4 regions of the Pseudoalteromonas sp. MMG033 genome follow, and region 4 is predicted to be linked to each of the others. Evidence: predicted binding sites of a transcription regulator. Region 4 holds the regulator's gene; each other region holds the start of a gene.
What was found. The regulator sigma-54, encoded in region 4, starts transcription at its own class of promoters, with help from an activator protein. The targets are predictions, from matches to a motif close to GTTGGCACGNNNNTNGNNT.

Region 1: the regulator sigma-54 is predicted to act here: its motif matches at 5,431-5,449, upstream of AC2CZC_RS02295 (FlgO family outer membrane protein).
Region 2: the regulator sigma-54 is predicted to act here: its motif matches at 2,091-2,109, upstream of flgJ (flagellar assembly peptidoglycan hydrolase FlgJ).
Region 3: the regulator sigma-54 is predicted to act here: its motif matches at 4,538-4,556, upstream of AC2CZC_RS09770 (DUF2726 domain-containing protein).

What each region holds. Positions count from the first base shown of each region.
Region 1 is NZ_CM170070.1:486,652-494,228, forward strand. It holds gene flgA (flagellar basal body P-ring formation chaperone FlgA) at 1-550, shown strand, start outside; gene flgM (flagellar biosynthesis anti-sigma factor FlgM) at 622-945, shown strand; gene flgN (flagellar export chaperone FlgN) at 938-1,366, shown strand; gene AC2CZC_RS02270 (LPP20 family lipoprotein) at 1,419-1,889, opposite strand; gene AC2CZC_RS02275 (flagellar assembly protein T N-terminal domain-containing protein) at 2,021-3,211, shown strand; tRNA gene AC2CZC_RS02280 (tRNA-Arg) at 3,244-3,318, opposite strand; gene AC2CZC_RS02285 (FlgO family outer membrane protein) at 3,493-4,134, opposite strand; gene AC2CZC_RS02290 (FlgO family outer membrane protein) at 4,140-4,796, opposite strand; gene AC2CZC_RS02295 (FlgO family outer membrane protein) at 4,808-5,398, opposite strand; gene AC2CZC_RS02300 (carboxypeptidase regulatory-like domain-containing protein) at 5,532-7,577, opposite strand, start outside.
Region 2 is NZ_CM170070.1:4,947,339-4,954,915, forward strand. It holds gene flgK (flagellar hook-associated protein FlgK) at 1-1,057, opposite strand, end outside; gene flgJ (flagellar assembly peptidoglycan hydrolase FlgJ) at 1,059-2,051, opposite strand; gene AC2CZC_RS21475 (flagellar basal body P-ring protein FlgI) at 2,156-3,250, opposite strand; gene flgH (flagellar basal body L-ring protein FlgH) at 3,262-3,942, opposite strand; gene flgG (flagellar basal-body rod protein FlgG) at 3,960-4,748, opposite strand; gene AC2CZC_RS21490 (flagellar basal body rod protein FlgF) at 4,767-5,531, opposite strand; gene flgE (flagellar hook protein FlgE) at 5,642-6,994, opposite strand; gene AC2CZC_RS21500 (flagellar hook assembly protein FlgD) at 7,033-7,577, opposite strand, start outside.
Region 3 is NZ_CM170070.1:2,228,253-2,235,829, forward strand. It holds gene AC2CZC_RS09750 (peptidoglycan DD-metalloendopeptidase family protein) at 1-748, opposite strand, end outside; gene tyrS (tyrosine--tRNA ligase) at 900-2,099, shown strand; gene AC2CZC_RS09760 (cobalamin biosynthesis protein CobD/CbiB) at 2,138-3,082, opposite strand; gene mtnN (5'-methylthioadenosine/S-adenosylhomocysteine nucleosidase) at 3,083-3,790, opposite strand; gene AC2CZC_RS09770 (DUF2726 domain-containing protein) at 3,908-4,498, opposite strand; gene folE2 (GTP cyclohydrolase FolE2) at 4,603-5,523, opposite strand; gene arcB (aerobic respiration two-component sensor histidine kinase ArcB) at 5,786-7,577, shown strand, end outside.
Region 4 is NZ_CM170070.1:956,740-964,316, reverse strand. It holds gene pmbA (metalloprotease PmbA) at 1-40, shown strand, start outside; gene mgtE (magnesium transporter) at 72-1,430, opposite strand; gene AC2CZC_RS04555 (HPr family phosphocarrier protein) at 1,731-2,009, opposite strand; gene rapZ (RNase adapter RapZ) at 2,009-2,851, opposite strand; gene ptsN (PTS IIA-like nitrogen regulatory protein PtsN) at 2,864-3,319, opposite strand; gene hpf (ribosome hibernation promoting factor) at 3,322-3,609, opposite strand; gene AC2CZC_RS04535 (RNA polymerase factor sigma-54) at 3,636-5,147, opposite strand; gene lptB (LPS export ABC transporter ATP-binding protein) at 5,189-5,914, opposite strand; gene lptA (lipopolysaccharide transport periplasmic protein LptA) at 5,911-6,441, opposite strand; gene lptC (LPS export ABC transporter periplasmic protein LptC) at 6,431-6,985, opposite strand; gene kdsC (3-deoxy-manno-octulosonate-8-phosphatase KdsC) at 6,982-7,533, opposite strand; gene AC2CZC_RS04510 (KpsF/GutQ family sugar-phosphate isomerase) at 7,536-7,577, opposite strand, start outside.

The sequences.
Region 1 (7,577 bases), 470 kb from region 4:
GGTACTAACTATATCCGCGTTACCGCTTGATACGAGGATCCCGAGTCGGCCATGCCAATCCCCTTTAGAAGTATCCAGTAAGGCAAGCCCACCTTTTAATCGCCAAGTCACGGTACAAGTTAGATGCACTGGCAAAAGGAAATGGGTACAGTTTGTGCATGTAAAAATCGAAACCTTGTATCCTGTTATTGTAACAACGCAACAGCTTGATAAAGGCACAGTGTTACAGGCTGAAGATTTAAAGGTCGCTATGCGCCCTAAGCACTTTATTCGCGCTTCCAACATAGACAGTATTGATATGTTAGTTGGGAGCAAAACGAAGCGCCGAATACAAGCTGATAAAGCAATTAACCTTCGTCAGATATGCATGGTATGTAAGGGAGACTCTGTCATTATTTTGGCAGGGAACAAAAATTTTGCGATTAAAACCCAAGGTATCGCCTTACAAGATGGTAATTTGGGGGAGCAAATTAGGGTTAAAAACGTGAAATCTGGAAAAACTATCAGTGCGAGGGTAAAAGATGTTGATTCCGTTGCAGTCAATATTTAAAATTTTTGCTAAAGTTAGTAGTGGAATGGTCGATAAAAAGGCTGAAACAACTATTTATACGGGTCACTATCATGGTTAATAACATTAACGGTCAAAATCAGCCGAACAATGTTGCTAATAATATTAAGCAACAACGTGCTGAATTGCAAAGAAATGATGCAAATAATGCAGCAGCTAAACCTGCCGCTCAGCAAAAAGCAGCTGCTGACTCTGTCAGCTTGACACCACAAGCGCAGCAATTGAAAGGGCTGCAAGATAAGGCGCAACAAGCACCAGCATTCGACAATAAAAAAGTCGAAGAGCTTAAAAAAGCGATTGCAGAAGGAAAGTATCAGGTCGATGCTGAAAAGCTCGCAAAAAATATAGCCGCATTTGAATTTGATTTATATGGATAGAACACTTGAGCTGTGTGTACAGCAGTTAACAACACAAATATCTTCATTGGAAGCCTTGACCCTGCTTCTCGATGAAGAGCTGACCGCCTTAAGCACTAGAAATGGAGACGGTCTAAAAGACATTGCACGGCAAAAAATTACCTTTTTGAATAACATTCAAAAAACAGATAAAGATCTGTCTACTTATCCAAAAGAGTTGTTTCAAAACCCTGATGTTATCCCTTTGACCAAGCAAATAGATTCACTGCTCATAAAATGTAAAAATCAAAACGAAGTCAATGCAAAAGCAGCGCATTTGGCACATATGACCGTGCGAGAGTTAAAAGAGATACTCATAGGTAGACCCACGTCTACAACCTACACAGAGGATGGCAGTGTTGTAGAAAATGTCGGTGAGATCGTAAAAAACTTAAAGGCTTAGGCTTTGAGTTTGTACAAAAAAGCACGGCTAAAGCCGTGCTTTTTGCGTTAGGCTAATAGTAAGTAACTCTTTGAATCTTTTTAGGCTTAACTTGACCGATATACAAGTCATACACCGTTTTCATGTCTAACTCTAGCTCGGTTGTGTAAATGTCACCGACTGCGTACGATTTAAGTACACGTGCACCTCTGATTACACCTTGGACCTGACTGCGTAGACCATCATTTTGAGCAACAACCCCACGCACTGTCGTTGTCGCATTCAGTTGATGACCATACACTTGCTCAGCAAGTTCACGGTAAGCTTCCAACTTAGAAACCTTAATTGCCATCAACATTTTCTCACTGTCTGTTGCCCCAGGTTGCGCATCTAAAGGTGCATAACCAATCGCTTTTAATACAGGATAATTATCAGGTTGCACGTGACTATATTCCACATGTTTGTCGATAATTGAACTACAGCCTGCAAGACCAACAACTACACTGATGGCTAAAACTTTGCTAACTTTAAGTAACCTACGCATACGTTACCGACTCCTAATTACATAAGTTTGCTTCTGTGCTTGATCACATGCACAAATTAAGCCAATACGATTGGCATAGGACTTGCTGCTATAGATATAAGATAGATTAAGTTTTGATACGGTATTAAACGATGAAAAGAGCGAGTATTACAGCCATCACAGCCTGTTTATTAAGCTTTGGTGCCCACGCTGAATGGTTCGAAGTAACCGGGTACGCAAATGCTTATACCGCTGACCGCGCAGCAGCTAGACAGGAAGCTGTTCAAGATGCAATAACACAAGCGCTAATTTTCTCTGGTGCTACCGTTTCTAGCGTGCAAACACTGGCTGATGGTGTGCTTGCTCAAGATCACATCAAAATAAAAAGCCATGGCGAAATACAAGAAATCAACCTCGTATCTGAAAATACCAAAGATGGTGTGATGAGTGTCACTCTGCACCTAGACATTTTTCCTAAACAGCAGCAATGTCCAGAAGAGTCCTTCAATAAACAAATCACTATTACGCAAAGTCAGCTTATGCAACCACATCAAGCAAGACTTGGTCAAATTTTTGACATACACAAATCAGCCAGCGAACGCATGTATCAAACCTTGATGCAGCGTAACATGACGGTCAAACCGATCCCCTTTATTGATAAAAGTATTAATGTACGTGCTTTCTTCTCACAAAACTTCGATTACGATGATAAGCTTATCGAAAGCTTGACGGCTACTAGCAATAGTCAATATGTTTTGCTCAGCCAAATCACCGATTTGGCCAATACACAACAGCTAAATAGCGAATATGCTTTTTGGCAAGATGATGAATACGTGAGAAGCTTTAAAATCGACTTTGCTGCCTTTGATGCAATCAGTAAAGACAAAGTATGGCAGCAACATTATAGTGTTACGGGTATTTGGCCTTATGAGAAAACCAAAATAGTCGACGTATACAGTGATACTTTTTGGCATACAGATTATGGAAAGCGTATTCAAGGCGTTTTCAATAGCCTCGCTCAAGATCTAAATCAAGCATTTGCATGTTTACCTACACGAGGCCGCATACTTCATAAAGACCAAGACCAGTTGGTCATCAACTTAGGGCGCGCACATGGCCTTAAGATAGGCCAAGTGCTGAGTATTGCACATCGTAGCGATGTCGCAGGCGAAAGAAATCAATTCTTTACTCGCAGTATTCAAACCATCAATCGTGTCAAAGTCACACAAGTTAATGCACAAAATGCCATCGCGACAAATATTCAAAATAGGCCAATGAATAACATTCAGATTAATGACATTGTGGAGCTTATCATCACACCTGCTGAGGATTATGCTTTATAACAGGCCGGTTATATCGTATTGAAGGAGCATTATGGCGTCCCCGGTAGGAATCGAACCTACATCAAAGCCTTAGGAGGGCCCCGTTTTATCCATTAAACTACGGGGACACACACTTGTGTCAAAACACCATAAGCATTTGTTTATGAATTATATTTATAACAGTGTAATGGCATCAATGACAAGTCATTTGAGAAAATAGATGTAACAGTAACTAGATATTTAATCTGATCACTCTAAGGTGAAAACAACTTCACTGATGGCCACAACTGCGGCCATCTTTGTCATTTGTAAGTGACTGTCGCACTTGGATGAAGAATAAAATAAGGAATAGTGACATTGCTACTGGCAACCACTAACCGATTGTCAAAATCAAGCAGCCGGGTATTCACCTCGACACCTCGATCGCGATAGATCATTGTTCCCGTTAACACATGACTCGGTGACGGACTTTTTGGCAGCCTTTTTGCGTCACGAGATAAAACGAAGTCGCCATTGACTGTCACAGCAATCCCGCGATGAGACTTAAAATCTAGCGCTGGGTAGCCCATTTTCTGAAATTGATGGATCATGGACTCAGCCAACTGATTTCCAAGCTGATTACTCCTTCTGAGGCTTCTATCAAAGCTGACAAAACTCGTTATTGCCACGGCTCTGGGAGAAACCCCTGTCATAGAATCTGTTAACTCTAATGCGATTTGACCCGCATAATTAGATAGCTGTTTATTATGCTCGTAGGTAACAAACCCTGGGTCTGAATAGACAACATCCGGCTGTGAATCTAACTCATTAGCCAAAGCTGCCAACTGCTGCGCTTGCTGATCTTTTACTGATTGCTGACCTTGTGGAACAATTTGTGCGTGCCGTGAACTTTCGCACCCCGCCATAAGCGCTATACAGCCCAGTATCAATATACTCGTTCTCATCACCACTACCTACTTGCTCTTTCCAAGCGAATACCATCGTGACCAATTCCATCACGAAGCGCATTGACGACGGATTGCGGTAAAAAACCTTGTGCAGTTCCAACAACAGCCTTGCTTTTTACCCCCACAATACGTGCATTAACCAGCACACCACCTTGATGATTTGCCAACGTGCCGGCAAGCACATAATTGAAAGTATGCTCATCGGAGAGCTCTAAAAAGTCACGACTAAAAATGAAGTCGCCCTGCTTAGTCACGCGCATAAAATCTGTGGTTTTAAAGTCTACAACAGGGACCCCAAAGTTATGTAATTCATGGACAAAGCTCTCAGATAACTGATTCCCGAGTAAAGACCCATAGTTATAATCTTCATCAAGAAAAACAAAGGTCGCAACCGCAATTGGCGTTCTATCGTTCACATAACGCAGATTCCCTATCATATCTTGCATTAAGTTTTGTACATAATGGGTCACATTGCGACTCGCCATTTGCTGTGAAACAGTCATCCCATGCATACCGCCAGGATGAACTTGAAACTGACTCTCAGAGCTGCCAAACGCGTTTTTATCGACCATAACCGCATTGCCCGCATATTGCTCACTGTCCGTATTCATACAGCCAAATAACATAGGCAATAAAAGTGATAACGCATACTTTTTCATATCTTTCTCCGTTAATATTGGCTGCGGTGCAGCAAGCCATCACGCATTTGCACTTGCTCTTCTCCCCAAAGGGTTTCTTTGGGTAGGCTTATAGAAGCCGCAGATACGGTTTTGCTACTGACCATATCTATTAATCTTGCATGTATCGTAAAGGAATTAATGCTTTCACTTACGCTACCTGTGAGGATCAGGTCAAACTTATGTCGCTCTTTAAGTTTATCAATATCGCGACTCAAAATAGTGTCCGCTTCTTCTGATAAATTAATCGACTTTTGCATCCGAAATTCAACCACCTGCAACCCCATTTGTGTCAGATAGGTGATAAAACTTTCTTGCACCTGATTGCTTAGACCCGCGCCTTGATTACTTAAGGTATCGGCGCCTAATTCATTATCTTTAAAAAAGCTTGTGACAGCGACTGAAGCACCAGGCTTTAGAGGTCGACTATACTGACTAAGCTGCGTAGCCATCTCTCCCACATAGCTGTGGACACTGCGCGCTGGGGGGGCTTGTTTTTCAACCTTTTCTGATTCTGGTTGTAGCCAGGCGCTCGAACTGCAGCCTGCTAACAAGAACATAAACACCAAGATTAGAAATCGCATATTATCATACCTCTGAGTTAGTCTTCTTTAACATGCAAAAATCGAACCACTTGATGGCTATATAAGTAAAACAAACACCTTATTAGATTAGTTATTCATATGTTGTTTATTCTATTAACTAACTTGATGCTTGCTATTGAACAACCGATATAGGCTCAACGTTACATGAGATTTGAGTTCGCTGTAAATTAAGGCAAGCGCTTGCCGCCTGACCTTCTTGTTCAGAATAACCATAACCAAGTAGATATTTGTTACGCTTTTTATCGTGCATAAAAAATGTTTGATTGGATAAATCTTGCGGTATTTTTTTGGAAATAATCGTGGCGTAAGCCTGCAAAATTGTGAGGGAGTCAAACTGCCCAAGCACAGCCACATAACCAGTTAAATTAGGCAAGTGTTCAACCATCATATCCACTTCAAGCAATACATCTCCTTGGCTTGAAAATACAACTTCAACTTTTTCAGTTTGCTTAAATTGATCCGATGTATGCTTTTTTACTCTGGTCTCATAGTTACCTGGTCTGATCCCGCTAAATACATAATACCCGTCATAAGCCGTCTTCACTGTTTCTACCACTTGCTGGTACTCATTAACGAGCTCTATTTCAGCATAAGGCAATGGCACCTCATTACCCTCAAGATCCTTTTGATATGCAATCCCCTCAAACTCTCCTGCATGTACAACTGGATATTCTAAGTAAGCTATAAACCCTTTTCTCGGTGTAATTGAACGGCCATCATGGGCCGAGATATAAAAAGGATCGGGCAGAGAATCCGCATCAAGTACGATGTCTGTTTGACGATTTAAAGGCATATTTCCTAGCAAAGCGGTGCCTTTACTATCAGTAAACGCTTGCGCAAATCCTTGTAAAGACTTAATCCGAACGCCTTCAAGCATGACATCATTGCCATCGAACTTCGCATTATTGTTTTGATCTAAGTACACTTTTACCAACACTGAGCCTGAACTTGCTAATCGTCTATCACTGATAAAAAACTCATTACTATAGCCCTCATAACCAAGGCTAAACTGACCTGTTAGCCCAAATTGCCAGTCATGATTTTGAAAGTAACTAAATTGACCTGTCAGCCTAAATTTGTCGTTATGCCAATTTAGACCAGCTTCAATTTCGTAATTATCATCTAACAAAGACTTGGTATAATCTAAATCTATGCCTAGCTGGCTATTTATGACTCGACTAAGTTGTATGTGGTAATCCGTTAATTGACTAATCGGCTGCGACATATAGCCAACTCCGACACGGCCATACGTACTACCCACTCTCCCCTGCCAGCGTGCAATGCCACGTATATCAGAAGCTTGCTCTCCGTCAAGCTGAGTATAATCTAATTGATGACTGAGCGTACCAAACCTCGTTGCCACCGAAAGCAAGTTAGAGGCAATAAAATCACTGCCAGACAGGTTTTTTCGCCAATTAAGCGTATTTTGATAATTCAGTCGAATGTCGCTATTTTGATACAAGCGACCTGATGCGCGAAGCGTCAAATCTTGTATTCTGTTGTATTGTGCATTTTCATTATCAGTCGCGCTTTTTTTATCTGATACCACAGCGCTTATTGCATGTTGATTTATCTGAGTACGCCCTTGTAGTTGGTATATTCGCTCGCCGCGCTCATCATGGCTGTAATCAAAGTTAATGATGCCTTTTTTCCATACATCAAAAACTAACCCAGTATTCAACTGATACGCATTTTCTTGCCCCTCTAGCGCAATACGAGTACCTGAATAAAAAGATAAAGCATCACTAATTCCATAATCATAGCGACTGAGGAGATTCCAGCCTGTATAACTGTCAGTGCTGATACCTGTCCCTAATAAAGTTTTTCCCATATCGACAATCGATGTATCAAAATAACCTTTACCTGCTGAGATACGACTGCCAGCCACATAGTATGAGCGGCTCTCTTGCAGAACTTGCCCTTGGGGCCCATACATGATCAACTCAAACTCATTGCTACCAAAATAGAGTTCTATATGTTCAAAGTCATATAAACCAGATTGGACGCTTAACCTTTGATCAATCATCAAGCCATTATGGTACAGCTCGACATCCCATCCTACTTGTATTGCACCACTTATTCTCACTGCTTGTGTATCAATCTCCTGAAAAAGCGGTCTATCCGTGATCCTTAAACCACGTGCATGTGTTGATACAAA
Region 2 (7,577 bases), 970 kb from region 4:
GGATCTGATCACCTTTTCCGGGCTCTAGCGTTGCGGATAACTGGGTTGCGCTGGTATTCGAGCGGTGGGGAAAACCAGCCGTAGTTGGGATAGTAAATAAATCACCACCCAAGTTACCATCCAAATCCATGCCTAATCTATTCTGCTGGTTAAATGCATCAGCAAGAGATAGCGCAATTTGCCCCAATTGATTCTGAGCGGGTACTAAAATTTCATCTCTAAATGCCAGTAGCCCACCAATTTTGCCTTGAAGCTTAGTTTGATCGACTTCTAAAGCAATCGCACTACCCTCTGTAACATCGAGCGTTAACTCTTTTCGGTTCGGATCTGGATCCCCATCAAGAGAAAATAGGTTAAATGTGCCATTTTCCATCACCACAGATTGACCAGATCCAAGAAAAACCAATTTTTCACCATTTGAACCATCAAGTACCTCTATATCAACGAGTTCAGACAGCTCTTTTATTGATTGATCGCGCTCATTCAGTACAGAATTAGCATTGTTACTATCAGGATTCGCGTTAAGCGCTCCAACTTGACCGTTAAGGTCACTAATTTTTTGAATTAAATTGTTTGCTTCTTGCGAGTATATTGCGAGCTGCTCATTAACAATATTATTTTGATCAAAAACGATACCTGATAGACGATCCATTTGGTCAATCATATTTTGTGCATCGGTCAGAAATAGGGAACGTGTTACAGTTGAAGAAGGCAGATTCATTGCTTCTTGCAAGTTATTGAATAAAGAGTTGATACTCGTATTTAAGTTGTTTGACTCTTCACCAAACAAAGTATCTACACGTGCTGACTCAGCCACAAACTGTTCATAGTATGATTGACTAGATATGTCACGAATTAATTGCTTTTGAGCAAACTCATTCAATAGCCTTACTGTTTCACCGCGACCAACTTGGTTGCCAACCATCGTCGCATGTTCAGTACGTTCTCGGATATAACCAACTGTATTTAGGTTAGCAATATTTTTACTGGTCGTTTGCAATAGCTCACTACTTGCTCTGACGCCCGAAGTACCAATGTTCATCAAGTTAAAAGACATATTAGTTTACTCCTTGACGCATAAACGATGTCACTGCGGACTGAAAGTGCGAACCGCCTAATACATTTTTTATCTTATTGGCATAATTAGGATCCGTTGCATACCCAGCTTGTTGCAAAGCGTCTAAGTATTCACTCGGTTTAGCCGCTTTTTTGAGGGCGTCTTGATAGCGAGGGTTAGACTGTAAAAAGTTTACGTAATCACTGAAGCTATCTTTTAGCGACTCGTAAGCACGAAAGTTTGCTTGTTTTTTAACAGGTAAGCCCTGTTCAAATTCGAGTGTCATTTTACTGGCACTGTCTCCTGTCCAGCGGCTATCCGCTTTGATATTAAATAAATTAAAACTACTATTTCCGTCAGGTTTTGCTATCACATGCTTGCCCCAACCCGTTTCTAAAGCGGCTTGTGCTACCATAACAGCAGGGTTTAAGCCGATTTTTTCAGCCGCTGATTTCGCGTAATCCCACAAAGTATTGATAAACTCTTCAGGGCTTTCAAAAGCTTGAGGGTCAGTTTGTTGTTGCTGAGCGACTTCTTTAGGTGCTGACGTAGTCAACTCAGTACTGTCTGGGGTATTTGTATGTGGAGCTTGCCTACTGACTATTTTATCGCTTTGGATCTCCGCCCCTGTGCGAATAACTGAAGAAGGCATATAACCATCTTTTTGCGGAGAAAGTTGCTGAACAATCAAATCAGCTAAGCCTAAACTACCTTTACCTGACAGCTCTAGAGCCATCTGCTGGTCATGCATGTCTCGGTAAAATTTAACACTGCTCGAATTGAAAGGACTATCTTTGTCTTCAAATGCTTCATTGGCTTTACGCATACTGCTCAATAGCATTTGCGTAAAAATTGATTCAAATTGCTCCGCAGCTTTTTTCAACGCCTGCTTTGATGCATCACCGTCCCCTGCACTCTTTAATGCATCCTGTCTCAATGAGTTCAGGTTGTTTAAATCAAAAAAACTTTGATTATGTGTAGGATCAGTATTCATGGTCAAAAACACGTCGTTAAAAAATGAATACTTAATCAAATGCAAATATTAGGCCAAAAAAAAGCCTCATAAATATGAGGCTAACTTTTTGATTATAAAATAAACTATATAACGACTAATTGACCATGTATTGCACCCGCTTCTTTTAACGCCTCTAATATCGCCATCAAGTCACCAGGGGCAGCGCCAACTGCATTAATTGCACGAACTAAGTCATCAAGGCTACTACCTGGGTCAAATACAAATGCTCTCGAGTCATCTTGATCAACATCCACAATACTTTGTTGTGTAACGACGGCATCAGCATCCGTCAAAGGTTGTGGCTGTGACACATTTGTTTGCTCAGCAATTGTCACTGTTAATCCACCGTGTGTTATCGCCGCTGGCTGTAACTTCACATCTTTACCAATTACAATCGTACCCGTTCTTGAGTTAACGATGATTTTTGCTGAAGTATCTGCTGGTTTAAATTCAAGATTTTCCAGAGTAGACAAATATGCCACTCGTTGCGATGGGTCTCTCGGAGCGATGACTCTCACAGAGGCTGCATCCAGTGCGCTGGCACTATTAGGCCCCACTAGTTCATTTATTCTGTCGGCTAAGCGTTTGGCTGTTGTAAAATCAGGACGGTTCAAATTAAACGTAATATGATCCCCTTGTGTAAACGGGCTTTTAACTGCTCGCTCAACCATAGCGCCATTGGGAATTCTGCCAACTGTAGGGGTGTTAATCACCACTCGACTCCCATCTAAACCTTCAGCGCCTAGGCCCCCAACGATCATACTGCCTTGTGCTATTGCATAGACGTTGCCATCGACACCTTTTAAAAATGTCTGCAATAATGTACCGCCTCTCAAACTTCCCGCACTACCAATAGATGAAACGGTGACATCAATACTTTGCCCTGGTTTTACAAATGGCGGTAAATCGGCATGTACAGCAACAGCTGCTACATTTTTAATCTTCGGTTTTAGGTTACCCGGCAGGGTGATACCAAAACTGTTTAACATCGCTTTAAAGCTCTGTTCTGTAAACCGACTTTGCTCACCGGTCCCAGGCAGACCCACCACCAAACCATAACCTATAAGTTGGTTGCTTCTCACTCCTTCAACGACACTGACGTCTTTAATTCGCTCAGCTTGTGCATTGACCGATATGATAAGGAGCAATGATAAAATTACACTTTGCAGAATACGCATGATCAACTTCCTTAAAACGGCATTAATGTGCTCATGAAGAATTTAGTTAGCCAGCCTGCACTCTGCACTTCTTGCGTCTGACCTTTTCCTGAATACTGAATGCGTGCATTAGCAATTCGATTTGATTCAACCTCATTTTCTGCGGAAACATCTTGCGGCCGCACTAACCCTTCTAAACGAATAAACTCTTCACCCGTATTTAGCGTTAGCCATTTCTCACCGCGGATCACCAAGTTGCCATTGGGTAAAACCCTCATTACATTTACTGAGATGTTACCAAACAAACTATTTGATTGATTAGCTTGTGCATCACCTTGGTAAGAAGAGTTCGCACCCATATCCAGTTGAATGGCGTCACCGCCAATATTGACAGGCGCGTTACCAAGACCTAGGAAAGGGTCCACATTGACTTCACTGTCTTTATCTAATTTAGAATTAGCCGCTTTGGAAGCTTGGGTAGACTCTCTAAGTACAACCGTAATTATATCGCCGACTCTCACTGCTTTTTTATCTGAGTACAGATCATTTGAATATGAGTTGAACAGCGAGCCCGTTGTGACAACTGGCTCTGCCTCCATTTCAGGATACATAGGTGCGTAATAAGGGTCATCTCTGACAACATCACTGTTTTCAGTAGACATACACCCACTTAAGCCTAAACCTAACGTAACTACCAATATACATTTACGCATGATCTGCCCTACCCTAATTAAAGTTGTTGGTTGATATAACTCAGCATTTCGTCAACCGACTTAATGACTTTAGAGTTCATCTCATAGACGCGCTGGGTTTCAATCAAGTTTACTAACTCTTCAGTCACGTTTACGTTCGACGTTTCAAGCGCACCTTGAACCATAGAGCCCAATCCTTCGACCCCTGGGTTACCTTGCACTGGGGCGCCACTTACAGCTGTTTCTGTATACAAGTTTTGTCCAATCGGCTCTAACCCTGATGGATTGATAAAGTCACTGATAACTAATTGGCCAATAACTGTGTTTTCTGCCTGACCATTGATACTTACTGATACTTCACCGTCTTGAGATATGGTGATGGAGTTCGCATTATCTGGTACTGTCATTTCTGGCTGTACCGGGAAACCTGCACCTGATGTAACAACACGACCGGTTTCGTCCGTGGTGAACTGTCCATTTCGAGAATACGCAATGGTGCCATCTGGCATTTGTATTTCAAAAAAACCTGGACCTTGTATCATCCAGTCCAAAGAGTTTTCAGTGCTTATCATATTGCCCTGAGAAAAGTTCTTTTGGTTAGCCACGACTTTAGAACCTGCACCAAGCATTAAACCTGAAGGTAGCTCAGTATCCTGTGATGAGCGCCCACCGGGCTGATTGATATTTTGATACAGTAAATCTTCAAAAATAGCACGGCTCTTTTTATAACCAACCGTACTGGCATTCGCCAAGTTATTTGAAATAACCGAAATATCTGTTTGCTGAGCATCAAGCCCTGTTTTACTTATCCACAATGCTGGATTCATAATCTATACCTCACTCTCTTAAACTATGCGCAGGAGCGAAGTGTGTCGCTCGTCAATTTCTTCTGCTGACTTCATTAATTTAATTTGCATCTCAAACTGTCTCTGATGGTTTATCAAATCCACCATTTCATGAACGGGGTTTACATTAGACATTTCTAAATATCCACTCATCACTTTTGCCGTTGGAGATACTTCGCAAAAACCACAATGCCCATCATCAAGCTGGTCTTCTTGTGGCCTAAATAAACCATCATTACCTTTTTCGAGCTGGTTATTATCAGCGGTAATTATTTTTAGCCGATCAACGGTTTCTAAGAAGTTTGCTGGGGCCCCCTGAGGACGAACTTGAATGGAGCCATCATCACTAAATACCACTTTATCGATAGGTAAAGGTAATATAATCGGGCCGCCTTCGCCAATTAATTGACGTCCATGACTTGTGACCAAAGCCCCGTCGCTAGTAATGTTCAAGGTACCTACTTTTGTATACGCCTCTTCACCACTGGCATCCATGACACTGATCCACGACTTCTCATCAACCGCGATATCTAAATCACGACCTGTTTCTGCAACCGCGCCGCTTAACATATTAGTACCAGGGCGCTCTTGCATGGCAAATACCCGTGTTGGTAAGCCTTCACCAAAAGCTTGCATAGAGCGAGCTTGTGCAAAGTCTGCTTTAAAGCCTGTCGTATTAGCATTTGCTAGATTGTTCGCCTTGAGCGCCACACCTCGCAAGCTTTGCTTAGCGCCTGACATGGCGATATAGAGCATTTTATCCATGAGAACGACCTAAAACTGTTCAATATATAGTGATAAAAGCAATATTAGTGCCAAGGTGAGTGTCAAAAAATAAAAAAGCCGCAAACGCGGCTTTTTACAAGAGATAAATATTATCGGATCTGAAGGATATTCTGTTGCAGTGTTGAATTCACTTCAAGTGCACGCGAGTTTGCCTGGAAGTTTCTTTGCGCACTGATCAAGTCAACTAATTCATTTGTTAAGTTTACATTCGATTGCTCTAATGCTGATGAATTAATCGTACCTAAAGTACCTGAGCCTGGTTCACCGGCAATTGGCTCACCTGAGGTTAAACTTTTCTTCCAACCTGTATTACCCGCTTCTGTCAAACCTTGTGAGTTTGAAAATCTCACCATAGCAACCTGTCCTAAGAAAGTTGAGTCTCCATTACTGTATGACGCAACAATCTTACCATCAGAGCCAATGTCAATACCTGCAAGTCGACCCGTTGTCGCACCATCTTGATCAAGTGCCTTAACTTCAAAACGACTTGCAAACTGCGTTGGTAACTTATTCGTTGTATTCGCTTCATCACGCCAGTTTAACTGAATATCTGACGGAAAAGTTGCACCGTTAGTCAATAACCCAGATACATTGGCTGCTGTTAAATTAAGTGGGTTAAAGGTTGTGCCTGTATTGGGAGTTTCTGCAGCTCCAGTATGCTCAGGAAAACCTTGCGCATTAAATCCAAATTCAGTAATGGGAGTTATCACAGCAGGTGCAACAATCTCATTACCGTTCGCGTCAAAAGGCTTTCCGCCTAACGTTGCATAGACCTGCCACTCATTTGCGTCGGTTGTTGGGTCTTCTTTACGGAAAAATAACTGTAGGGTATGTGGCTCACCCAAAGAGTCATACACTGTCGTCGACGTTGAGCTATTATAAGATGCTGTTGTATCTGGGTCGAATGCAATGGTAGGTGCCGTCGCTGTCGAATCCAAGTTAAATGATGAATAAACATTTGTTGTTGCACGCGGAGATCCTGACGCGTCAGGTATTTGCAACGGTGACGACGTACTTAAGCTCACTGATGTTGTATCACCCGTACTTGGATCAACAGGGAAACCCTGTAAAAAGTTGCCGTTCGCATCAACAATAAAGTTATCTTTGTTCAGCTTAAATGCACCTGCACGGGTGAATGTATAATCTTGGCTGCCTAAATCTTCACTTGTCGCAAAATAACCCTCACCTGTAATAGCAAGATCAAGCGAGTTTTGTGTAAAGTTTAATGAACCTTGGTGGAATTGCTGAGCAACCATGGTCGTTGATACACCATCACCATTTTTGGTTTTACCCGCACTGAACACTGACGATGCATAGACAGAAGCAAACTCCGCACGGGATTCTTTAAAACCTGTGGTATTTACGTTTGCAATGTTATTAGCTGTGGTGTCCAAATCTTTTTGGGCTGCAGCTAGTCCTGTTAAAGCAATATTAAAACTCATACTCTAATACCTCTATAAATGAAGGTTAAATCTTTTGATTAAGCTATCTCTGCAACGTCAGATAGTCTAACTGCACCAGCTTTAGTGTTAATGACAATGCCCTGAGAGCCATTTACATTAACACTATCAATATTTCTAAATGTTGCTGTTGGCAATGACTCAAACTTACCGTTTGTTTGCCCTTCAGCTTTAATTGTGTATTCACCTGGAGGGGCTGGCTCGTCATTATCAGTCAAACCATCCCATTCAAAACGTGTTGCACCTACGCTTTGCTTGCCTAATTCAATCTTTCTAACAAGCTCATTCTTATCATTGACGATACTCAAAGTAAGCTTTTCGACAGGCTCTGCAACAATAATGGAGCCTCTCGCCTGCATACCAGGCCCATGCTCAACAGTGTCAGACTCGAGCAAAGCCTTCTTACCTATCAATGTTGATGCTTGAAGTGCTGAATTTGATGTCATCGATGCCGCCAATGATTCAAACTTTGTATTTAAGTTTGAAATCCCCTCTGCCATCGTAAAATTGGTCATCTGGGATATCATCTGATCATTATCAGCTGGTTTACTCGGGTCTTGAAAAG
Region 3 (7,577 bases), 1.3 Mb from region 4:
CTGCGGCAATGATTTTGCCATTACCAATTTCTTCACCATCCACATAGTGAGACTCATAGACTAAGGTAAATGAGTCGCCTTCACGAATATCGTTGGCAAAGTCGACATCCCATCCAAAGATATTGGCAAAGTTCATGATCTGTCTTTGCGTTAAACCTGCTGAAATGCCCGCAGTCCAAAAACTTGAACGGATCTTTCCGCCTGCCGTTTTTTCACGCGTTTCAATTTCTTTACTGGTGATTTGTGTCGCGTACTGGCCGCTTTCGTTACGTGTGACGTAAAGCGTATCCGTTTTTGATAACACGTATTTGAGTTGAGCAAGGTTGCCCTGTGCATCACTTGCAAAGCTAAGTGTTTCACCTGGATGGATTTTGGTCAGTTTGCGAGTTTCTTCATTGGTATTAACGAGATTATGGAGTGTCTGGGCTGAATATCCTGCGCGTTTAAATAAAACAGCTAGGCTATCGCCAGAACGCACTTTATGATCTACATAATCGTAAGTTATTGTATTTTCTTGCTCTTCAGGTTTTTCAACTTCAGCACTTAGCGTCGTTAATTGCTCTGGCTGTTGCTCTTCAACTTTGATTGGAAGCTCATAACGCTTGCCAACTTCTAATGCATCATCTTTATGATCTTTAGATGCAGTGGCTTTTTCTGAGGGCAGCAAGGCTATCCCAACCATCGCAGCTAACAAGCCGACAATAAGCATTTTGTGTTTTTTGGGAAGCTTATTTACTGCAGGTACCATAACGTGCCTTTTTCGCTGTCAAGAAATTTTATGAATAATAGTGCAGCATATACGTAATAAAGCGTTAATACCAGTATTTTGTGCATTTAAACTCCGTGCAATATAGGCTAGAATCGAGCGATAAACTGAATATTGTGTTGGAGTGATAATGGTGGACATTGAAACTGCATTTGCTGAAATTAAGCGTGGTGCAGAAGACATATTGATTGAAGACGAACTGAAAGAGAAATTAAAGTCAGGGAAAAAGCTGCGTATTAAGGCTGGATTTGATCCAACAGCGCCTGATTTGCATTTAGGCCACACAGTACTAATTAATAAATTAAAAACTTTCCAAGATTTAGGTCATGAGGTCATTTTCTTAATTGGTGATTTTACCGGCATGATTGGCGACCCAACTGGTAAAAATGTCACTCGTAAGCCACTTACTCGTGAAGACGTACTTGCTAATGCAGAAACGTATAAAGAGCAGGTATTTAAAATTCTAGATCCGGAAAAAACGACGGTCGCGTTCAATTCTCAGTGGATGGAGAAATTAAGCAGTGCGGACATGATCAAGCTTGCATCACGTCAAACTGTGGCTCGTATGCTAGAGCGTGATGATTTTAAAAAGCGTTATGCTGGCGGTCAGGCAATTGCTATCCATGAATTCTTATATCCACTTGTTCAGGGCTGGGACTCTGTTGCATTAGAAGCGGATGTTGAGCTTGGTGGTACGGATCAACGCTTTAACCTATTGATGGGCCGAGAGTTACAAAAAGAAGAAGGCCAAAAGCCGCAAACAGTTCTGATGATGCCTTTACTTGAAGGTACTGATGGTGTGCAAAAGATGTCAAAATCTCTAGGCAACTATATTGGTATCACAGATGCACCAACGGAAATGTTTGGTAAAGTCATGTCGATTTCTGATGATCTAATGTGGCGTTACTATGAGCTACTAAGTGCTAAGTCTTTGTCAGAGATTGAAGCATTAAAAGAAGAAGTGACAGCAGGTCGTAACCCACGTGATATCAAAATTGATTTCGCAAAAGAAATGATTGCTCGCTTTCATAGTGAAGAAGACGCACAAGCCGCTCATCAGGACTTCATTAAGCGTTTCCAGAAGAATGCATTGCCAGATGATATCCCTGAGGTATCAATTAGCATTGAAGGCGACACTACGTTTATCGCTAATTTATTAAAAGAAGCGGGTCTTGTAGCGAGTACGTCAGAAGCCATGCGCATGATCAAACAAGGTGCAGTGAAGCTTAATGGTGAAGAGAAAATCACTGATACTAAGTTAGAAGTCGCTAAAGGCAGCTGTGAGATTTACCAAGTTGGTAAACGTAAGTTTGCTAAAGTAACGGTAAACTAACTGTCAGATTAGATAACCAAGTAGCAGCTGCTGCTTGGTTATATCAAATTAATTGCAAACCAAATTAAAACAGTCAACCCTAACCAAAACAACCGCATGCTGCCCAGCAGTTTAATCATTTGCTGTATATCATTTATCTCAGGCTGCCTATCACTGCCAATCCGGATGTTGTCAAAACGCTCGTTGTTGTAAAATCTCGGTCCCGCAAGTTGCACATTCAAGTTGGCTGAGAATAATGCGAGTACCCATCCTGAGTTTTTATTAGCGTAATGCTGTGCATAGTGCTTAAGGTAATGATTTGTCTTCGATAGGTTTTGTGTGAGTGCCATGATAAGGATAAAACCACGCAGTGGTAGCCACTCTAAAATATAGATTGTGCGTTGTACAGGTCGCATAAACGGGTGCTGGATGCTGAGTTGTTGTCGCCAACTGTGATCGCATAGCAATAAGAGTTTGTAAACTAAGGCGAGATAAGGCCCTGCAACAATATAAAAAATGAGGATCAGATAAAAGTGACGTACGGTATTCAATGCTAGAGAATCCAGACTGGCTTTGATTATTCCGACCTCAGAGAGTTTGTCTGTATTTCTATTGACTATGCTGGTTAAGAGCTGCTTTGCAGACCCTTTTTGGCCAAGGGACAAAAGCTTTGCTATGCGTTTGGTGCGTCCTTCAAAGTGGGTATCTAGGCACAAGAATAAGATGAGCCCGCCAAACCATTGAGGGTAAAAAGAAATATATGACAAAGCATAAAGTAAAACGACAAGCGTAATAATGGGTAAAAAACAGGCCAGCGCGCCGCTGAGGGTGTGGTGAGCGTCAGTATTTTTTTGCCTTACTACGCGTTTCGCTAAATTACTAGCAAGCAGAGAAAACACCGTATTAGGGTGATAGAGTTTAGATAATTTTAAGCCAAATGCAGATAAGAGTGCTAGGCAAAAGATAAGCAAGCCCTCTTGGGCTTGCAATACAGCGAGGGTCACTTACAGGGTTACCTGTTGTAGTTCTTCAAGTAAAGCGACAACTAATTTTGAAGAGTTCACAGAAGCAACCTCTAAATATTCATCAAAAGACTGCGGTGACTCTTTACCTGCAATATCAGACAGTGAGCGGATCACAACAAATGGCGTATTCAGTACGTGGCATGCTTGTGCAATTGCTGCGCCTTCCATTTCAACGGCAAGCATGTTTGGGAAATCTTGGCGAGTCTTTTCAATGCGCACAGGGTCGCACATAAATGAATCACCTGTACAAATTTGCCCAACCATAGTTTGGATATCACCGACAGCATGAATGCTCGCTTCAGATGCTTTGATTAGTGCTGGGTGCGCTGCAAAGCCTGCTGGCATTTGTGGTACCTGACCAATTTCATAGCCAAATGCAGTGACGTCAACATCATGGTGGCGAACTTCGCTTGAGATCACTACATCACCGACATTCAAAGAAGGCTCAAAACCACCGGCAGACCCTGTATTAATAACACAATCAGGTTCAAAGTTGTCGATAAGCAATGTTGTTGCTACTGTCGCGGCTACTTTGCCAATGCCTGATTGCACAAGCGTTACTTCATGACCACCAAGCTCACCGGTATAAAATGTGAACCCGCCTTTTGTAAGTGTTTTAGGAGATTGCATGGTGTTACGTAAAATTGTAACTTCTTGCTCCATCGCACCGATAATGCCAATCTTCATAATTAATCTCTTAGTATTTTAGTTACTGCTCATTATATACATTCTTATTTTGAAAGCATTATTTTGATAGTAAAACTGTGGAAGTCGCTGCTGAAATATCCAGCAGCGACTAGGGGGTTAGATTTCAGCAAGCTGGGTGCTAGCTGCTTTTGCTTGAGATGGAGATAGAACCGCAGGTTTGTTGTTACGATTGCGTACTGGTTTGGTCTTGTCAGGTTTTTGACCTAGTTTAAATAAGATAGCTGCACGCACCTCAGGGCTTTTATAGCCAGACTTTATCTTCATCCTAATGTGTGGGATGCCCGCAGACTCTAATGCGCCACTGACAAACCAGTCTTTTTGTGCTTTGTGACCATTTTTATTTGAATTGTTTACCAGATCTACAGCGGCAACAATATTTAACGTGCTTTTGTCGACTAGGACGTAGTCCAGTTGCTTGTTCTGTGCTTTTGTAATCGCAGAACGGCGTGCTTTTTTAGATAGACCAGGCTTGCACTCAATTACATCAACCAATTTTACTCGGCTAACAATTTTGTACCTATCACCGACTGCGCGTTCGAGAAGTTGTAAAAAAGACGCTTCGACAGTGGTAAAAACCGACTCTTTTCGATTAAACGGATAAGGATTGCCACCCACGTCGGTATATTTAGAAATTACGATAGAGGCAATAACTACGAGCGCTAAAATAGCTAAAAGTGTTAATTCCATAAATCACTCCACGACAACAATTTGACTTTGATAATTTATAAGCAAAGAGTGTGCCGAAAGTGATTTGATGGCGCTAAAAACGATATTTAACGCCAGTCAGATGGTTATGCTGTGTAACCTTGCTCTACGCCCTTGACTGCGTAGGCAACTGCATCGTGTGCATGCAGTGATTCGTAGTGATTAATTTTGACGTAAAAATCTCTGTAATCTTGCTTATCAAGCAGTGCTTTGAGCTTTCTTGCTGCGTCCTCACAGAACATTAAGTTTTGACCATTTAATCTTGCAAACTCTTGTTCGTCTTCTCTTTTTACTGCCGCTTGAACTGGGGTTTTAAGCTCTTGTTCTGCAATGTCAATTAAGCCTTTAATATCAAACTCTTTTACATCAGTTGGTAGTTGTACCTTGATATTAGCGATAGAGCGTTGTGAGTGTGGTGTGGCAAGGATCCCTTCAGTTGTACCAAGCCAAGCATGCACACTTTCGTGGTCCAGTGGTTGACCAGCAAACTTTTCTTCAAATGCATTTTGGATAAGCTGCCTTGCAAGTGCTGCAGAGCAAGGGCAAGTGGATGAATAGGTGACATCAACAGCCAGTTCAATGCTAAGCGCTTGCTCTTTCATTGTGGCGGTAATGGACACAGGATAGCTTTTCCAGCCTTGTTTGCCGCTTAATAATGAAGCTCTGCGCAGAGGCAGCTCGAAATTAAGGACAACTTTTGCCGCATTACTGAGATCTTTATGCGTTGTCACAAATTGGTCAAGCACAGCCGCTAATGTAGTTGGTGTCAGTGTTTGTTCACAAGAAAGTGTATCTAAAGCTAAAAACAACCGAGACATATGAATGCCCTTTGCATCAGGCTTGTCTAAACTGACAAAGGCATCGGCCTTAGCATTAACTGGGATCTCATTGAGGTCTTTACTCGCTAACTGCAGTGGTAGCTCGATATCCCCCATTCCTACCCATTCTAAAGTTCCTGTTTGCAGCGCATCTGCACTGTGCGCAATGTCCGGCATTGAAGTTGGCATCTAAACTCTCTTTAATCACGACATCAAAAATGCTTTTATATTACACTAAAACGAGTTTTTTTTCTGTGGATATTCTCATTTTGAATAAAGAAAATGTCATGTATTGTGCAATATTTGATACATTATCACATTTTTTGTAAGGTTAATTGTGTTCAGTATTTAGCTAAGCGTTTGAGATTTTTCAACAAAGTTACTCTCCTAGGTTGCTCGCATATGTGCTCAGCTGAGGTATAATAGCTGCGTTAACAAGGTGACTATTATTATGCTTGATTCTTCATTCGGGTCTTGGACTCGAATTCTTTCTAATTTGGTTCGAAAATACGGTGAGCGAAAAGCGGGTGCCATTGCCTATGTACTCGTTCTGGTCGCGTCATTGGTTTTATCCTGTATGTTTTTTTATGTGGCATTAGGTTCGGTAACACTCGTTAATGTGCTCTCTGTCGTTGTGTTTGCTGCGCTCACTTCGCCATTATTGATTTCTGTTGCTGTATTTGCCATCCGTCAATTGGAAAGCTCAAAGGAGTATTTAGATTCAGCAACACAGCAAGAAAAGCTCTTGAATCAGACTCTAAAAGATAATATTAATCGCCTTAACAATGAAATCGACGAACGTAAAATGGCGTTGCATGCCAAACATCGTGCAATCGCTGAACTGAGAAATGAAATAACAGAGCGCCGTAAAGCCGAGCAAGAGCTTGCGCAGCAAAGTATGTTATTGCGCTCGATTGTAGATTCCTCCCCTGATTTATTTTATTACCGAGATGAGCATGGTGTTTTTGCTGGGTGTAATAAAAAGTTTGAACAAGTCATCGGTATAGACAGTGAAGGGTTAATAGGTAAAACAGCTGATGAGATATTCGTAGATCAAGTTATTCCTAAGGTGCTGGAAACTGATACGCAAGTCAGTGCCACTCAGCAAACGCTGTCTCTGGATGTTGAGTACCCTGTAAAGGATGAAAACCGCTGGTTTGAAATGCGAAAGCTTCCCTTTATCAATAATGAGGGAGAATATATTGGCTTGCTTGCGTTTGGACGTGATATTACAAGCCGTAAGGAAGCAGAGCAAGCGTTAGAAACAGCCTATAAGGACAAAGGAAAGTTTATTGCCACTTTGAGCCATGAGCTAAGAACGCCACTCAATGGTATTGTTGGCTTGACCAGAATGCTGCTTGATACTGAGCTGACGCAGCAGCAAAAAAGTTGGTGCAATACGGTTTTTTCGAGCGCTGAAACGCTTGGGAATATTTTTAATGACATTATTGATTTAGATAAGATTGATAGAGAGCAATTAGATATTGCGACTGACAGTATCAATGTCTCTGATTTTATTAATGACGTGGTTAACTTCTCAGACTTGATCGCTGGTCAAAAAGGGTTGGAATTTAAGATCCAACGTTCAGGTGTTTTGGATGTCTATGCGCTTTTAGATCCAACACGATTACGCCAAGTACTATGGAACCTTATCAATAATGCCGTGAAGTTTACGCACCGCGGCAATGTGACATTAGAGTGTCGTAGAGAAAATCGCGAAAGAGGGCCTTGGCTATCGATGAGTATTATTGATACAGGGGTTGGTATATCTGCTGAGCAGCAAGATAAGATCTTCGATATGTATTATAAGGCACCAGACACAGAAGGTAATAATGCGATTGGTTCTGGTATTGGTTTGGCGGTAACCAAGGCGCTCGTTCAGGCTATGAAAGGTTCTATAACGGTCAGCAGTTTGCCGGGGCAGGGTAGTCGTTTTGATGTTGAAATACCTTTAGAGCTATGTGCTGCGCCAAATCAGCAAAGTTATGCAGGAAGAGAGCTATATATACTGCTCGTTGAAGATGTTCCGCTTAACGCTGAAATTGCCACAAACCTTTTAGAGCAACGAGGCCATGAGGTCATTTGGGCAGAGACAGGTGAAGATGCGTTATCACTGGTACAGACAGAAGATGATTTGGACCTCATTTTATTAGATATGCAATTGCCTGACTTGAATGGCGACGAAGTTGCAAGGCAGATCCGCGCAGATAGTCATTTTGATGCGCTCCCTATCGTGGCTTTAA
Region 4 (7,577 bases):
CTCTGTATTAATAGATAGCATGCAAGTGGCTGGTCAATAGAGCTGATTAATTTGTTTACTCTGAGCTAGGCTCAGAGTAAAAACCAAGTGGCAGTACCTAAAAACGCGAAAATACCAACAATATCTGTTACGGTTGTGAGGACTACGCTACCAGCAAGTGCTGGATCTATTTTCATACGCTTTAGGATCAAAGGTATGCTTGCCCCTGCTATGCCTGCTGCAACCAAGTTCATGAACATGGCAAATGCGATAACTGCGCCAAGTTTAAAGTCCCACTGCCAAACTGCTACAACACCAGCTATTAATAGAGACCAAAGAACGCCATTGAGTGCGCCAATCGCAAGTTCTTTACCGAGTAAGAATTTTTGGTTGGTTTGATTGACATGCCCAAGGGCAATACCCCTGATAACCAAGGTTAATGTCTGGCTGCCTGCGACGCCTCCCATGCTAGGCACAATGCCATTGAGGACCGCTAAAATGGGGAGGATATCTAGTGTGCTTTCGAAAAAGCTTGCGACAAAGGCGGCGAGTAGGGCGGTGAGTAGGTTGATCCCAAGCCAAATTGAACGTCTTCGGCTACTTTTCATGACAGGTGCGAAGGTATCTTCTTCATCCTCAAGACCTGCCATACTCATTAGACTATGCTCAGCGTCTTCTCTGATCACATCAACAATATCATCAATGGTTATACGCCCCAGTAGTTGCGTTTGATCGTCAACTACAGGGGCTGATATCCAGTTATGTCGCTCAAAAAGCTGGGCTACTTCGCTTTCCGGCATGCCGACTGGAATCGTTTCCCTGTCTTCATTCATCAGCTCTTGAACAAGTTTATCAGGGGGGTTAGTTAATAAGATCCCAATAGGCAAAGATCCTAAAAAGCGGTTTTCTTTATCTACGACATAGAGGTCGTCTGTACCTTGCGGAAGCTCTTCTTTAAGACGTAAATATCTTAACACCACATCGAGACTGACATCGGGACGAATGGTGATGGTGTCGCCATTCATTAATGCCCCTGCAGAGTCTTCATTATAAGATAAAGCAAGCGTGGCCCGTGCTCTATCTTGGCTGTCCATGGCACTGATAACATCTTGGTAGACAGGCACAGGTAAACTTCTGAGTACCTCACCTAAGTCGTCATCGTCCATATCCTCAGTCGCAGCGGCGATTAACTCGGGCTCCATTTTGGCAATGATGCTTAAGCGAACATCTTCAGAGAGTTCTTCAAGCACATCACCTTGGATATCTGGATCGACCAATTGCCAAAGTGTAGTTCTTATTTTATGAGGGGAAGACTCAAGTAACAGTGCGGTATCGCACGGAGGTATCTCAGCTAATGTCTGTCTTACTTGAACAAACTGCCCACTGTTTATTGCTTTGGTTACTTGTTGTAATTGTTCCAGTGTATAGTCTTGCTCAAAAACGTCAGGCATAGGCTTCCAAATTTTAGATTAAGAAAAGGCAATTATATGTTTTGAATAGTCATTTTAATAATTTAATCGCATTTTTTTGTAGCACGAAAATTGCTCTTTAAGCTGTTATTTACAGAATAAAGCTCATAAATTCGAGCTAAGATATATGCACTAAACACATTATCAATGTGACTTATCATATTGTAATAGATAAAATAATATTTGATTATAGCTGCTTAAAATAAAAATACGCTATTGCAGTATTATGACAAGTACAGAAGTAGTAAGTTATCTTACGAAAGAGATTAAATAAAAACTAAGTTACTCCGTTTCATGAAACTTGTCTTCAATAAGGTCACCAATAGCGATTAAGGCATTCTTTGCATCAGGGCCTGTACAACTCACTTTGACTTCTTTGCCTTGGCTGCTCTCTAACAGCAGCAATGCTAACACGCTGTCTCCCGGAGCGCTTTTATCACCTTGATAAAGCGTTATTTCTGCATCAAATTGGGTTGAGAGTTGCGCCAATATAGTGGCTGCTCGAGCATGCAAACCCAACTTGTTCTTTATTAGAAAAACCCCTTGGTATTGCTGTTGCATTACTCTTGTTCTCGGTGGCGAATTTTGACGTTAGAGTGTGTTCTTTGAAAGCGTTCACCAAGTGTTTGCGCTAAATATACTGAGCGGTGCTGGCCACCGGTACAACCAATGGCGATAGTCAAATAGCTGCGATTATTACGCTCCAAGTGTGGCAGCCAAGTTTGCATAAAGGTTTGTATCTGCCACACAAACTTTTGTACTATGCTGTGACTCGATAAGTAATCGATAACCGGTTGGTCTAAGCCTGTTAGAGGTTTTAATTCAGGTTCCCAGTGCGGGTTTGGTAAAAACCGCGCGTCAAATACGTAATCTGCTTCTTTAGGAATACCATGTTTAAAGCCAAATGATTCAAATGTGATGATGAGTTGTTTATCTTTTTGGCCTAAGATTTTCTCTCGAACGCTTTCAGCCAATTGGTGGACACTCAAGTCGGTTGTATCTATGGTGATATCAGCACGACGTATCAAGACATCTAATAAAGTTCTTTCTTGTTTTATTGCCAAGTCTAGCGGTAAGTCATTGAGTGACAGCGGATGCAATCGCCGTGTTTCTGAAAAACGTTTGATTAGTGTTTGGTCATCGCAATCAAGGTAAAATACTTTTGGTTTAGCAAAGCCTGGCAAGTACTCTAAAATATCATGAAACTCCTGCTGTTCTTTTGGTAAGTTTCTCACATCAATGCTGACAGCAATTTTATTATAGCTGTCTGAAACACTGCGTACTAAAGCAGGTAGTAAGTTTACAGGGATATTATCAGCGCAGTAATAGCCTAAGTCTTCCAATACTCTTAATGCGACGGATTTACCTGAGCCAGAGCGGCCACTGATAATTATGAGCTCCACGATTTGTTCCTATTATTTATCAAACTCAACAAGGACTTGGTAAAGCTCATGATCGTTACTTGCTTGTCTAAGTCTCTTGCAAAAATGCTTATCATTTAGTTTACCAGCGATACTAGCTAAGGTCTCTAAATGTTGCTTATTTTCACCTTCTGGTACGATGAGCGCAACAAAAATATCTACATTGCGGTCGTCAACAGCATCAAATGGAATAGGCTGTTGATTTACAAGCAAGATGGCAATGATATTATCTAATCCCGCCAATCGCCCGTGTGGAATAGCGATACCTTTTCCAATACCTGTACTGCCTAGCTTTTCGCGATTTAACAGTGCCTCGAGAATATCATGCTGATTGGCATTTGGAATTTTTTCTTGTGCCAATTCACTGATGTATTGGAGTATTCTTTTTTTACTATTAAAAAGGACCGCAGCCTTGCTGCAGTCCTCAGGGATCAGTGTGCTAAGTTTCATGGTTAATGTCGAGTTAGCTTCTCTTTATGTTTAATGACTTGCCTATCTAGCTTATCGATTAAACCATCGATAGCTGCATACATGTCTTTGTGTTCTGTTGAAGCGAATAGCTCGCCGCCATTTACATGTAATGTGGCTTCGGCTTTTTGAATGAGTTTCTCGACATCTAGGATTACATGAACGTTGTTGATGTGATCAAAATGCCTTTCTAGCTTCGCAAACTTACTTGTTACGTAGTCTCTTAATGAATCGGTAATTTCTACATGGCGACCAGTTAAATTTAGTTGCATAAGCATTTTTCCTTCTTTTGTTACGCCTAAATCAAGCTTTTACGCTGATTAGACGGTGGAATAGCCAAAGACTCTCGGTATTTGGCAATAGTACGTCTTGCCACCTTAATACCTTGGTCAGCTAATACATCTGCAATTTTGCTATCACTTAAAGGCTTAGCTGAGTTTTCTGCAGCAATTAGCTTTTTGATGAGTGCTCTAATTGCTGTTGAAGAGCATTCCCCACCGTTCTCGGTACTAACATGGCTCGAGAAGAAGTATTTCAATTCATAAATGCCGCGAGGCGTGTGCATAAATTTTTGTGTTGTTACCCGAGATATTGTCGACTCGTGCATATCAACCATTTCAGCAACATCATTGAGAACCATAGGTCTCATTGCCTCAGGGCCATGTTCAAAGAATGCCTGTTGTTGTTGAACAATGCAATTGGTAACTTTCAATAAAGTTTCATTTCTGCTTTCTAAACTTTTAATAAACCATTTCGCCTCTTGCAAATGCGAGCGAATAAATTGGCTGTCACTGCTTGATTTAACTGAGCGTGACATTGCAGCATAATGATCATTAACTCTTATTTTGGGCATTGAGTCAGGATTGAGTTCAACAACCCAACGTCCTTTTATCTTTTTGACCGAGACATCGGGGATCACATAATCAGCTTCTTCTTGAACGATACTTGCAGCTGGCTTGGGGTTCAAGCTGTGGATTAGCGTCATCACTTCTTTGAGCTCGCCTTCTTTGAGCTTCGTTTTCTTCATGATAGTACGATAATCACGATTTGCTAATAGGTCTATGTGCTCTTCAATGACATGTTTTGTTTGTTCGAGCCAAGGTGTATCTATGGCAAATTGATTTAGTTGAACAATTAAGCATTCCTGCAGACTGCGTGCCGCAATACCAACAGGGTCAAATAATTGAATACGTTTTAAGACGGCTTCAACCTCATCTAATTCAACCGGCTCTTGGTCATTATCTTTATTTAAGCTATCGACAATATCCTCACAAGATACGGTTAGGATCCCTGAGTCATCGACGCCCTCAACAATTGACAGCGCAATAAGTCTATCTGTTGCGCTAAATGGAGTGAGCTCTAGTTGCCACATCAGATATTCTTGAAGACTTTCAGTGGTTTGACCTTGATAAACGCTTTCATCCTCAGGCATTGGGCCAGACGAGCTGACTGGTGCAGCACTGATATATTCATCCCACGTGACATCCATCGCCATCTCATCGCTGAGCGTTTCTTTATTGAGCGCCGTATCTGTGTCTTGCTCGTAGTCACTCAGCTGTGTTTCAGCAGTATCATCAACGCTAGACTCTGCTTTCTCTGTGGTCTGAGCTTGTTCATGGGTTTTATCTAGACTGTTATCAAAAGACTCTTGTTCGTTTTCTTCTACTTCCAATAAAGGATTGCTATCCAGCGCTTCTTGAATTTCTTGCTGGAGGTCTAATGTGCTCAGCTGCAGCAGGCGAATTGCTTGCTGCAGTTGTGGTGTCATTGTTAATTGCTGCCCCATGCGCAGCTGTAGCGATTGCCTCATGTATCTCTAACAATCCTTTTCGTTGTTACGCTTATTCTTAACTATAGCCTGAATTGCTCGCCTAAGTAGACATCTCGGACGGTTTGATCCGCTAAAACATGTTCAGGTGTGCCTGACGCAATTAATTCACCATGGGAAACAATATATGCCTTTTCACATACATCCAAAGTTTCGCGAACATTATGATCTGTGATCAATACGCCGATCCCACGGTTTTTTAAATGCTCAATAATTTTCTTTATATCTAACACTGAAATCGGATCAACGCCAGCAAAAGGCTCATCTAAAAGAATAAATTTAGGATTTGCGGCTAAAGCGCGAGCAATTTCGACGCGGCGACGCTCACCACCAGACAGTGCCATTCCTAAACTTGAGCGAATATGCTGAATATTAAATTCATCAAGTAAATCGTTTAATACTGCTTCTCGTTGGGCTTTATTGAGGTCTTTTCTGGTTTCAAGGATCGCCATTAAATTGTCATAAACGGTTAGCTTTCTAAATATCGAAGATTCTTGTGGTAAATATCCAATACCCAACCGAGCTCGGCTGTGCATCGGTAGCAAAGTAATGTCTTGTGAATCAATATGAATACTGCCCTTGTCACTTGGTACTAGGCCAACAATCATATAAAAAGTAGTGGTTTTACCTGCGCCATTTGGACCGAGCAAACCAACGATGCTGCCTGCTTCAACACTTAGTTCAACATTTTTTACAACCTGTCTGCCTTTATAACTCTTAGCCAGTGCTGTCGCTTTTAGTGTGCTCACTGTGGCTCCTTGTTACCATCTTGCTCTTTATCTACAGGGAGTAAAACAGTTCTCACTCGTTTACCTTCCTCGTTTGCCTTTTGCGCGCTAATAAGTTGTTTTTCCATATCATAGAGGATCTCTTGGGCAGAAATCTTTTGACCAGCTTGGCTTATTTCGGCATTGCCTTTAATTGTGAGCAAGCGATTTGCAACATCATAGCGTACCTCTTGTGCCGTGGCTTTTAATAGGCTGCCATCGGTCTGCTGCTCTTGGAAAATTGCAGGAGATCCCGTTGCAACCAGTAACTGCTTGTTTTCCCCTAAATCTTCTCTGCGGTGGACTTCGAGTCGATCTGCGAATATTTTGCGTTGGCCATGAATGATCTCAACGTTTTCTTCAAAAACCCCTATATTTGTTTGTAATTGCGCTTGCTGCTTACCTGAACTGATGATCACCTGCTCAGGCGTGTTGTTGGCAAGGGCACTTTGTGGCAAAAGTGCGATAGCACATGTAAATAGTAGGGTTGCACTTAATTTATTGCTTATCATAAATCGTTTCAGTGTGGTTAATGAGTTCAATGACCTCAATATTGAGATCGGCGATTAGCCCTTTACCGGTAATGGTTAAGCTCGGGCCAGTAATGATCACTGGTTGCTCTGAACGCATTATTCGATTACTGATTTCAAGTCGAAGATTATCTGCGTCTATCTCTGTGATCATGGCATTGTCGTTCAAGTTCGTCGCTTTTACGTTGCCTTCTAAAATCAGCGTGTCGTTTTCATACAAGGTGGCCTCGTTGGCAGTGAGCTGCCAGTTGTGTTGCCCGTTATGTAAAACAAAAATGGGTAATTCAAAGTGGCTAAACCCCAGCTCTTGATATAACTCCATTCTCTGTGCCGTAATTTGATAACTCAGTTGTCCATTTTCAGCAAATGAGGTCTGTTTTAAATCAATCGCAACGTAGTCGGGCTGAGCGATTGTTTCCTGCTCTTGCCGTGATGCCTGTTCTGTTTGCGTCAAAAAGGGGTACCAAAGCCACAGCATGGCAGCACCGAAAACTACGAGTAAAATAACCCGCAAATTGGTCATGTACTGCTCCCCTTAGAGAGTAATTCGTTACCTTGGCTTAGCATTAATAAGTCGGTTAGCTCCCTGACAGCGCCAAACCCACCTGGCAGCATGGTCGTATAATGGGCCAAGTTTTTTACCAGTGGGTGTGCGTCAGCAACTGCAACAGCAAAGCCAACTTTTTGCATTACAGGTATATCTGGACCATCATCGCCAATATACGCAATTTGGTTGTCGGATAAATTTAATCGGCTTTTCAATTCTTCGTAAGCCTTAATTTTATCTTCTTGACCTTGGTAAATGTGCGTTACGTTTAAGCTAGTCATACGTTGCTTAACAATTTCTGAATGTCGTCCAGTAATGACGGCAACTTCAACACCGGTTTCAATTAAGGCTTTAATCCCGAAACCATCTTTGGTGTTGAATGCTTTTAATTCTTCACCTTGGTTACCTAAATAAATACGACCATCTGAAAATACGCCATCAATATCGCAAATTAGCAGCTTGATAGATTTCGCTTTGTCACTTGTCTGTACAGAGATTGCTTGATAAAGCTCACTAAATTGCATGTTTATAGTACTCCTGCTCGCAGTAGATCTTGAGTATTGAGTGC